One region of the Fischerella sp. genome, then DNA from elsewhere that is predicted to be linked to it. Evidence: predicted binding sites of a transcription regulator. Region 1 holds the regulator's gene; each other region holds the start of a gene.
What was found. The regulator HrcA, encoded in region 1, represses chaperone genes, less so after heat shock. The targets are predictions, from matches to a motif close to TTAGCACTCNNGANTCNNGAGTGCTAA.
Positions count from the first base shown of each region.

Region 1 (3,287 bases):
TGGCATTTGCCACATCTGTTGGTTTCTCCACCACAGGATTTTTCAGAATGTCTTCTATTTGTTGGCAACGGCTTTGGGTATCTTGCTCATCCTTACCTCGAATAATTGCCCGTTCCATGAAATGACTTTTAATCAAATTTGGATAAATCCCACAAACGTGAATTCTTTTCGGTTTTAATTCTGCGTGCAACGCTTCTGTTAAACCTGTAACAGCAAACTTACTTGTACAGTAAGGAACTAAGTAAGCAGTAGGCACTTTACCACCAATGGAACTTACATTGACGATTGTTCCTTTTCCTCTTTGGAGAAAATGAGGCAGAAGGGCATTAATTGTGTGGATATATCCCCAGAGATTAGTATCTATAACTTTATGCCAATCTTCCAGCGAAAACTCTTCTACTGGTGCTGATGCATAAATACCTGCATTATTCACTAGCACATCGATATAACCATAATGGTCTAACGCTTTTTCGATTAGTGCATTCACCTGTGCAGGATCTGTAACATCACAAGCAAATGTCAGTGGTGCTTTCCCACCAAGGTTTTGCAATTCCTGCGCCGCAGCTTGCAAGCGATCGCCATGACGCGCTGCAAGTACAAGGTCATATCCTTTACGGGCGAATAAAACAGCTGTTGCTTTGCCAATACCTTTAGCGATGGACGCAAGCAGAGATAAGCAAGTGGGCCAAATAACGGCACAAGTGCCACAGCCCAAAATATGAGGGGATTACTCAATCCTCGCCGCGCCATATCATTTCCAACCAAGGCAGGAAATAATAGGCAAAGTAAGATGAAATCCCAGCTCATCACATGGATAAAGCGGCTAGTTTGCCACTGTTGCACAAAATCACCCCAATCTCCTTGCCCTAAACCATAGCCAACTAAAATAGTCGTACCTATGGTTAAAACAATACCAGTCCAGCGAGAATCAAGTAGCTTGATAAGAGTATTCTTTTCGCCAGAAAATTGTGTCTTTGGTTCGCGTAGGGCTAAGTAGGGCAAAACGGCAAACGCCCCTACTGCAAAAGATACAGCCGCAAACAACCAAGCCGGAATTTTTTGTCCTCTACCATCAATAAGCATAACTGCACTGTAAATTACAGGCCAGATGCCCATGATATTGAACAATGCAATGACTAGGGGATTTATACCTTGCCATTGACCAGTAGAAAGATTTTTAATCAACTCGAATGTATCAGGTTGATTGGGAGGCGCAAACAAAAAGGCATAGGCAATAATTCCCAGCCATAGCAACCCAAAGCCAATTTTTATCATGAGGGATTTAAATAGCTCAAAGTTTCCGATAAATAATCAGCAGCAGCCGCAACAACTGCGATCGCTCCTTCATAATCGAGGCGTGTTGGGCCCAAAACCCCTACACTCCCTACTTGTACTGAACCACGACGATAGGTAGAAGAAATTAAGCTACAGTTACGTATTGGTTCGAGAGGATTTTCGGAACCAATCCTTACTGTTACCCGTGGTTTACCCACTTCTTCTGCCTCTGGCTCTTCAAATATTAATCGCCACAGTTGTTCTTGTTCTTCCTCCAACAGCTGGATGATTGTTTGCACTTGTTGTAGTTGCGAAAATTCCGGCTGACGCAAAACTTCTGCCATACCGCGAATCATGATTTGAGTAGCGCCTGGTGTGAAACTACGGCGGCTGAATTCGGTGAGGGAATTTTTCAAATATTCACCATAGTGCTGAAACTCTCGATCCAATTCGCTCCAGTCAAGGCTAGCTAACTCTAACAGACTGCGCCCCCGCAAGTGACTATTTAAAAAGTTAGAAACAATCTGCAACTCGCGATCTATTACTTCTGGATCTAGTTGTGTTTCTTTGCGTGTTGGTGGTAAATCCATTAACGCTGAATGTGTTTCATAGCTATCTGTCACCACAATCAGCATTACTTTTCCCGAGTCTATTTGCACTAATTGCAGATGTCGTAACAGCGCACTAACATTTTGTGGCATGGTTATTAAGCTGATGCAGCCACTCAAAGTTGCCAAAATTTGAGCAGCTCCTTGCAGTAAGGCTTCTAAGCTTCTATCTTCCCAGTTCAGGCGGTGTTGCAGTGCTTCTTCTACTTGTCGCGCCAAACTCTCAGAAGGCGTAATCAACTGATCGACATAAATGCGATAGCCAGAATCTGAAGGTACTCGTCCAGCAGAAGTATGCGGTTGGTAAAGTAGCCCAGCTTTTTCTAACATTCCCATCACGTTGCGAATCGTTGCTGAGCTAACACCCAAATTGAATTCTTCAACTAGGGCTTTAGAACCAACAGGCTCTGCTGTGGCAATGTAATGACGTACTGTTGCCCAAAGTATATGTTGTTGTCGATTTGTTAGCTGAACTTGCATAGCTAATATTTACCGAAGCGAAATTTTAATCAATTTTTGAAAAAAGAAAATTTTTATTGAGATAAAAACAAAAAGCGTTAATAATAGTTAAGCAAAATAGCAAATTCTTGACGTATCCAGAAATACGTAACAACAATATTGACTGTTTTACTTCTAGCCAAAGTATATTTAATATAGCTTTACAATTTCAAGCAAAGCGGATAATCAATGAAACCCTTCACAGTCTTACTTGTGTATATTTTCATAAAGATCGTGATGAAGCTGTACTGATAAATACTAATTTGCTGGGTTGCGGAAATCACGAGGTAGACAAGATAGACAAAACGTTCGCACCAGACAGAAATAGTTTAGCTTTTCTGTCTAAAGCCCTGAATTTATTTAGTCTTGAGTTTAGAGTAGCAAAAGCAATTTGATTAGTCAGTCCGAGCTAATACACAGGAATTGAAGGGTCAACTAAGGTTGAGTAGGCATCAATACCACCAGCAATATTTTTAACATTGGTGAATCCTTGAGCCATAAGCCACTGGCACATTTGGGCAGAACGAATGCCATGATGACAGATTACAAGGGTTTCAGCGTGGGGGTTTAAGCAGGTGTGGATTTCATTTGCCCAGCCAGCAAATTCACTCAGAGGAAAGTTGACAAAGCCCTCAATGCTAGCGATCGCCACTTCTTGTGGTTCGCGCACGTCCAACAGTTGAAGATCAGGCTCGGCTTTTGACAAACGCTGGGCTAGTTCTTCTACACTAATCTGAGCAAGGGGTTGACCAAAAGATTGACCTGTCATGAGGTTTCTGCAAACAATCCTGGATAATATCTATCTTGACAGAAAATCTTCACGTTGACCTGAGCATATACATCAGTACCATATTGCATAAGTTCGCGCGCAAAATTTTTGCACCAAGACTCTGCGATCCTCTGCGC
Region 1 covers NZ_JACAEU010000065.1:4,651-7,937, reverse strand. Annotated here, with positions in the region: gene HXY43_RS09040 (SDR family oxidoreductase) at 1-691, opposite strand, end outside; partial or broken gene HXY43_RS09035 (DUF2834 domain-containing protein) at 652-1,275, opposite strand; gene hrcA (heat-inducible transcriptional repressor HrcA) at 1,272-2,363, opposite strand; gene HXY43_RS09025 (rhodanese-like domain-containing protein) at 2,791-3,150, opposite strand.

Region 2 (3,287 bases), on a different contig from region 1:
GCAAAGTTATACTAGTAGTTGACCTGAGATTAGTTGCAACTCACACTGTGGGTTCGTCATAGAGCTTTCAAGGCTGATCTGCCTATTAAGTAAGTAGGCGAGAAAAAATCAAACATTGTTGTTTTTAATTGTGTCTGCAAGTCTCATAATCTTTAGTTTAGTACAGACTTGCAGACTTTTTTAGTCTCTTCTCTCACATGTAGCGATCGCTTAAGTAAGTGCCATTCAACTGTAGGGTGCGTTAGAGCGAATGTCCGTAATGCACCCTACATTTGTGCATTTCTTTTTTGTCTAAATTCTGTAATTAGCAAGAAAATTTACACGAATTCTCCAAAAACTTGCAACTAAGAATTTCTATTTTCCTTTTACCTAGCTAACTTTTACTGGTTTGTCTCTGAATACGCAATGGTATAAAAAAACAGTTTGTCTTGGCAAGACAAACTGTATGCAAAAAGATTTTATATACAATCTAGAACTACATCATGCCCATGCCGCCCATGCCACCCATGCCCATGCCGCCCATGCCGCCCATATCGGGAGCACCACCTGCGGCTTTCTTCTCAGGCTTTTCTGCTACGACAGCTTCGGTAGTTAGAACCATAGAAGCAATAGAAGCGGCGTTTTGCAAGGCTGAACGCACGACTTTGGCGGGATCAATAATACCCGCAGCAATCATGTCTTGAAATTCACCAGTAGCAGCGTTGTAACCAATGTTGAATTCTGTAGTACGCACTTTTTCGACGATCACAGAACCTTCAACACCAGCGTTATCTGCAATTTGGCGCAAGGGTGCATCTAGCGATCGCTCAACAATACCAGCACCAATTTTTTCTTCTTCGTTGAGGCTATTTTTAATTTCATTGACTTTCGTAGCCAGGTGAATCAGCATTGTACCACCACCAGGCACAATTCCTTCTTCCACAGCGGCTTTGGTAGCGTTGAGGGCGTCTTCAATCCGCAGTTTGCGGTCTTTGAGTTCGGTTTCTGTTGCCGCACCCACTTTAATGACAGCTACACCACCAGCTAGCTTGGCGATGCGTTCTTGGAGTTTTTCTTTATCGTATTCCGAATCGGTTTCTTCCAATTGCTTGCGAATTTGGGCAATGCGCTTTTGTACGTCTGCTGTGTGCTCACCACCAGCAACGATTGTGGTGTTTTCTTTGTCAATCGTAATCCTGCGGGCAACTCCTAACATCTCCAAACTAACGGTATCCAAACTTAAACCGATTTCTTCGGAAATCAATTGTCCACCAGTAAGGATAGCAATGTCTTGCAACATCGCTTTGCGGCGATCGCCAAATCCAGGTGCTTTGATGGCGCAAACTGACAGCACACCCCGCGCTTTGTTCACAACCAAAGTTGCCAAAGCTTCGCCTTCTACATCTTCAGCGATAATCAGTAGGGGTTGACCCAAACGAGCAACTTTTTCCAAAACAGGCACTAAGTCCTGAATACTGCTGATTTTCTTATCAGTGATGAGAATCCGGGCGTTCTCAAATTCCACCGTCATCCGCTCGTTGTCGGTGATAAAGTAGGGGGAAATGTAACCTCGGTCAATTTGCATCCCTTCTACCACTTCCAATTCGGTGGTCAGGGACTTAGATTCTTCTACGGTGATGACACCGTCTTTGGTGACTTTTTCCATTGCTTCGGCAATCATGGCACCGATTTCTTCATCGTTGCCAGCGGAAACAGTCGCAACTTGGGCGATCGCGCTACCTTCAACCGGTCTTGCTACCGCCACAATTTCTTGCACTAACCTGTCAACAGTTTTTTCAATGCCGTGCCGCATCGCGACTGGATTTGCTCCAGCAGCTACGTTCTTCAAGCCTTCTTTGATCATCGCTTGTGCTAGCACTGTTGCTGTAGTGGTGCCGTCACCAGCTACTTCTTTGGTTTTGGAAGCAACTTCTTGGATGAGTTTTGCGCCAGTATTTTCGAGGGGGTCTTCTAGTTCAATTTCTTTGGCAACGGTGATACCATCGTTAACAATTTGGGGCGTACCAAATTTTTTTTCTAACAGGACGTTGCGACCTTTTGGCCCCAAAGTAATTTTCACCGCATCGGCAAGAGTGTTTATGCCTTTTTCTAACGCCCGTCGCGAATCTTCATCAAATGCAATAATCTTGGCCATAGTTCAATTTGTGTTCAGTTAGTGAGTTCTTCCATTAGACAATTTAGCACTCACAGGACAAGAGTGCTAACTCAACAATTAATAGTAAACCTGTTCACTAAAAAATTGGTAACTGATGAATGCTTGAGCAAGTTGCTCATTTTTCTGATGGTGAGAAAAAAAATGATTAGTATACACTTGATGCTGATGTTGGATAAAGGCAGTAATGGTGGAAATGGGAGATGAATATATACAGCTCCCTTGAGGCGCTTGGTATTGCTGACCCTAGCGGTTCCGGCTGGTTGGCGGTAGTTTTTACATTTTTATTAGCTTGGGCTGTGACATGGCGTTTAATTCCGGCAGTACGCAAATTTGCTTTGCGGGTGGGTTGGGCTGACCAACCAAATGCACGGCGGTTAAACCGAGAACCTTTACCTAACGCAGGGGGTTTGGCTATCTATGCAGGAGTAATAGCGGCTTTGATACTAGCAAGCCTGTTAAGACCTATTGAACTCCAAGGTGTATTGGCTCAAGTGCTAACTATTCTCTTAGGAGGTTCAATATTAGTCCTAGTAGGCTTCATTGACGACCAATTTGGCTTACCTCCTTCAGTTCGCCTACTAGTGCAAGTTCTGACGGCACTGCTGCTAGTTGGGAATGGCATTAGCATTAAAGTTACTTTTGGTACTCCCCTCGACTCGCTACTGTCAACCTTGCTAACAGTATTGTGGGTTGTGGGAATTACCAACGCCATCAACTTGATGGATGGTATGGATGGTTTGGCAGGAGGAGTTAGCTTTATCACCGCCATGAGTTTATTAGCTGTTTCGGCACAGTTTCCGAATTGGGCAGCAGCAACCCTGGTTCTGGCAGCATTAGCGGGAGCAGCGCTGGGTTTTTTGCGCCATAATTTCCACCCTTCACACATCATTATGGGTGATGCTGGAGCTTACTTTTTTGGCTATGTACTTGCTGCAACTGCTATTGTCGGTGAACTACAAGCTACTACAATTTTTTCTTTAGTACCACCTGTTTTATTTTTGCTTTTGCCAGTGCTAGACACTACCCAAGTAGTAGTGCGGCGACTTCTGGCAGGAAAAAACCCCATGAAAACTCCAGGGAAAGACCATTTACATCATCGCTTACTAGCTTGGGGTTTATCTCAGCGCCATGC
Region 2 covers NZ_JACAEU010000126.1:9,134-12,420, reverse strand. Annotated here, with positions in the region: gene HXY43_RS16790 (hypothetical protein) at 1-22, shown strand, start outside; gene groL (chaperonin GroEL) at 476-2,134, opposite strand; gene HXY43_RS16780 (MraY family glycosyltransferase) at 2,356-3,287, shown strand, end outside.
Region 2: a site for HrcA is predicted at 2,178-2,204, ahead of groL (chaperonin GroEL). Genes of this name have one in related genera too.

Region 3 (3,287 bases), on a different contig from region 1:
ACTTTGTCCAAAATAGCTAGCGATGAACACAGCTAGACTGTAGGTGATGATACCAGAAACGTTGTATATAATTGCCCAGTCCAAATAAAGGGGATCGATAAGGACGTCTGCTAATGTCATCCCGATAAAGCCTGTATTACCAAGCATGGCAGCTAAGATAAAGCTGCCAAAGCGCGATCGCGTGACATGTTGCTCTTGGAGTGCGGTTTGAAAAATAGCACCTGCTCCGGCATCAAGCGATCGCTCTAGGGAAATTTGCTGCTTGGGTAGCTCTTGTGCATTGTAGTAATTAAACTTTTGCCATCCCCACCAACTCAGTAGTGCCAAACCCATACTTAGCAGCGAGGCTTCCACAACAACTAAGGGAATCAGCAGTGTTTCCCCGCCTAGTTCCGTTCGACGCCCGAACATGAAAGATTGTAGTGGAACCCCAACCCAGTAAAGTACAATACCAAGCCGTGTAGAGAAACTTGCTGGTATAAACCGAAACAATATTATTCCTAAACTTATCCATATAAATAAAGGAGCGTAAGCCCGTAATAAAGAGTCAAACATAACAAAACCTCACCCCTGTTCATAGTGCGGCGAGTTGATAGGGGATAAGTATTCCAGAGTTATATCTGAAGTAGTATAGCCGCTAGCTATAGCATAAATGATGTTTCCAGTCAACATCATCGCTTTTCCTAACTATTTTGGCTTAATCTAGATGTGACGCTGGGAGATGATATTTATGAGACACAGCGTTATTAGTACTAAAATTGTCAAACCCTATGCCGAAGCATTGATGTCTGTAGCTGTGAATCACGGTTTGATAGAGCGAATTAACCAAGATGTTAGCTTTTTACTGGACTTACTGGAGGAATCCAAACAGTTAAATGATTTCTTAGCCAATCCGCTCATCAAGGCTGAAGCAAAGAAGACTGTACTCCAGCAGATTACAACAACCCAGGTTCATCCCTACGTTCTCAATTTTTTAATGCTTTTAGTAGACCGTCGCCGGATCTCGTGGTTACAAGGGATTTGTCAGCAGTATCAAGCTTTGTTGCGTGAATTCAATCGGATCGTGCTAGCTGAGGCGATCGCAGCCACTGAACTTACAGAAGAACAAAAAGAAGCGATCGTCCAAAAAGTCAAACAGATGACAGGGGCTAAACAAGTTGAACTGAAAACCCGTATTGATCCGGATCTGCTTGGCGGTTTAATTATTAAAGTTGGCTCTCGGGTGATTGATCTTAGTCTCCGAGGTCAACTTCGTCGGCTGGCAAATTCTTTGATGAAATAACGCTTGAGAATATTTCTTGTTTTCAACACTCCTATAGTTCGGCAAACCACACCTAAAGTAAGTTGCTGTTTGCTTGTCTTTTTAACTACATTAGCAATCGAAAGAAAAGAGTGCTAACCCTCCCTTCCAAGCATAGTAAATTCTGACTGTAACCTTTGGTAAGGAGAGTTAAACACTTCTAATTCAACAGACAACAAATAAACTCTTCAAAATTACTTTATCAATTATCAATAAACGCCTGGAGGATTGCATATGACAAAAGTATCTCTGAGCGTTTCTACAGTTAAACCACTTGGCGATCGCGTCTTTATTAAAGTCGCTGAATCAGAAGAGAAGACCCCTGGTGGAATTCTCCTTCCTGACACTGCCAAAGAAAAACCCCAAGTTGGAGAAGTTGTGGCTGTTGGCCCTGGCAAGTGGAATGAGGATGGCTCACGTCAGACAATAGATGTGAAGGTGGGCGATAAAGTTCTCTATTCCAAGTATGCTGGGACGGACATCAAAATCGGTACTGAAGATTACGTACTAGTGACGGAAAAAGATGTCCTGGCGACGCTTACTTAGTGGGCACTAGGGACTGTGGGGCAAAGGGCAAAGGAACTGGAGAAGTAAAAAGTAAAAAAGTAAAAAGGTAAAAGAAAAAATTCTTTCTTTTTACTTTTAGCTTTTAACTTTTGACTTATTTTTGCCCGATACCCAATCACCAGTACCTAGTACTCGTATTTGTGCAGGAGGAATATTTATGGCTAAACAAATAATTTACAACGAAGAGGCTCGTCGTGCTTTGGAAAAGGGTATGGACATTTTGTCTGAAGCAGTAGCCATTACTCTTGGCCCCAAAGGTCGTAACGTAGTACTAGAGAAGAAGTTTGGTGCTCCTCAGATTGTTAATGATGGCATCACCATTGCTAAAGAAATTGAGTTAGAAGACCATGTAGAAAACACTGGTGTCTCTCTCATTCGTCAAGCGGCGGCTAAAACTAATGATGTTGCTGGTGATGGAACAACAACGGCGGTTGTCCTAGCTAGCGCGATGGTTCGAGAAGGAATGCGGAACGTAGCCGCAGGTGCAAACGCTATTGCCCTGAGGCGGGGAATTGATAAGGCAACCCACTTCCTAGTAGAAAAAATTGCCGAACATGCCCGTCCGGTGGAAGATTCCAAAGCCATTGCCCAAGTTGCTGCCATTTCGGCTGGTAATGACGAAGAAGTTGGTCAGATGATTGCTAACGCGATGGAAAAGGTGGGCAAGGAAGGCGTAATTTCCCTGGAAGAAGGGAAGTCTATGACCACCGAACTAGAAATCACTGAAGGGATGCGCTTTGATAAAGGCTACATCTCTCCATACTTTGTTACCGATCCAGAACGGATGGAAGCAGTTTTCGATGAGCCTTACATACTGCTGACTGATAAAAAAATTACTTTAGTACAAGACTTGGTATCAATACTTGAGCAAGTGGCTCGTGCTGGCAAGCCCATGCTGATTGTTGCTGAAGACATCGAGAAAGAAGCTTTAGCAACTCTAGTAGTCAACCGATTGCGGGGCGTACTGAATGTTGCTGCTGTCAAGGCTCCTGGTTTTGGCGATCGCCGCAAAGCGATGCTAGAAGACATCGCCATCCTCACTGGCGGTCAACTGATTACCGAAGAAGCTGGCCTGAAGTTGGAAAACGCCAACTTAGATATGCTGGGCAGAGCTAGACGCATCACCATTACCAAGGATCACACCACGATTGTTGCTGAAGGCAACGAAAAAGCTGTGAAGGCTCGAATTGAGCAAATTCGCCGTCAAATTGATGAAACTGAGTCTTCCTACGACAAAGAGAAGTTGCAAGAGCGTCTTGCAAAACTAGCTGGTGGTGTAGCTGTGATCAAGGTGGGTGCTGCGACCGAAACAGAAATGAAAGACAAGAAGCTGCGCCTGGAAGATGCCATCAACGCAACAAAAGCAGCTGTGGAAGAAGGTATAGTTCCTGGTGGTGGCACTACTCTGTTACACCTAGCT
Region 3 covers NZ_JACAEU010000051.1:3,843-7,129, reverse strand. Annotated here, with positions in the region: gene HXY43_RS07605 (AEC family transporter) at 1-555, opposite strand, end outside; gene atpH (ATP synthase F1 subunit delta) at 731-1,282, shown strand; gene groES (co-chaperone GroES) at 1,535-1,846, shown strand; gene groL (chaperonin GroEL) at 2,025-3,287, shown strand, end outside.
Region 3: a site for HrcA is predicted at 1,373-1,399, ahead of groES (co-chaperone GroES). Genes of this name have one in related genera too.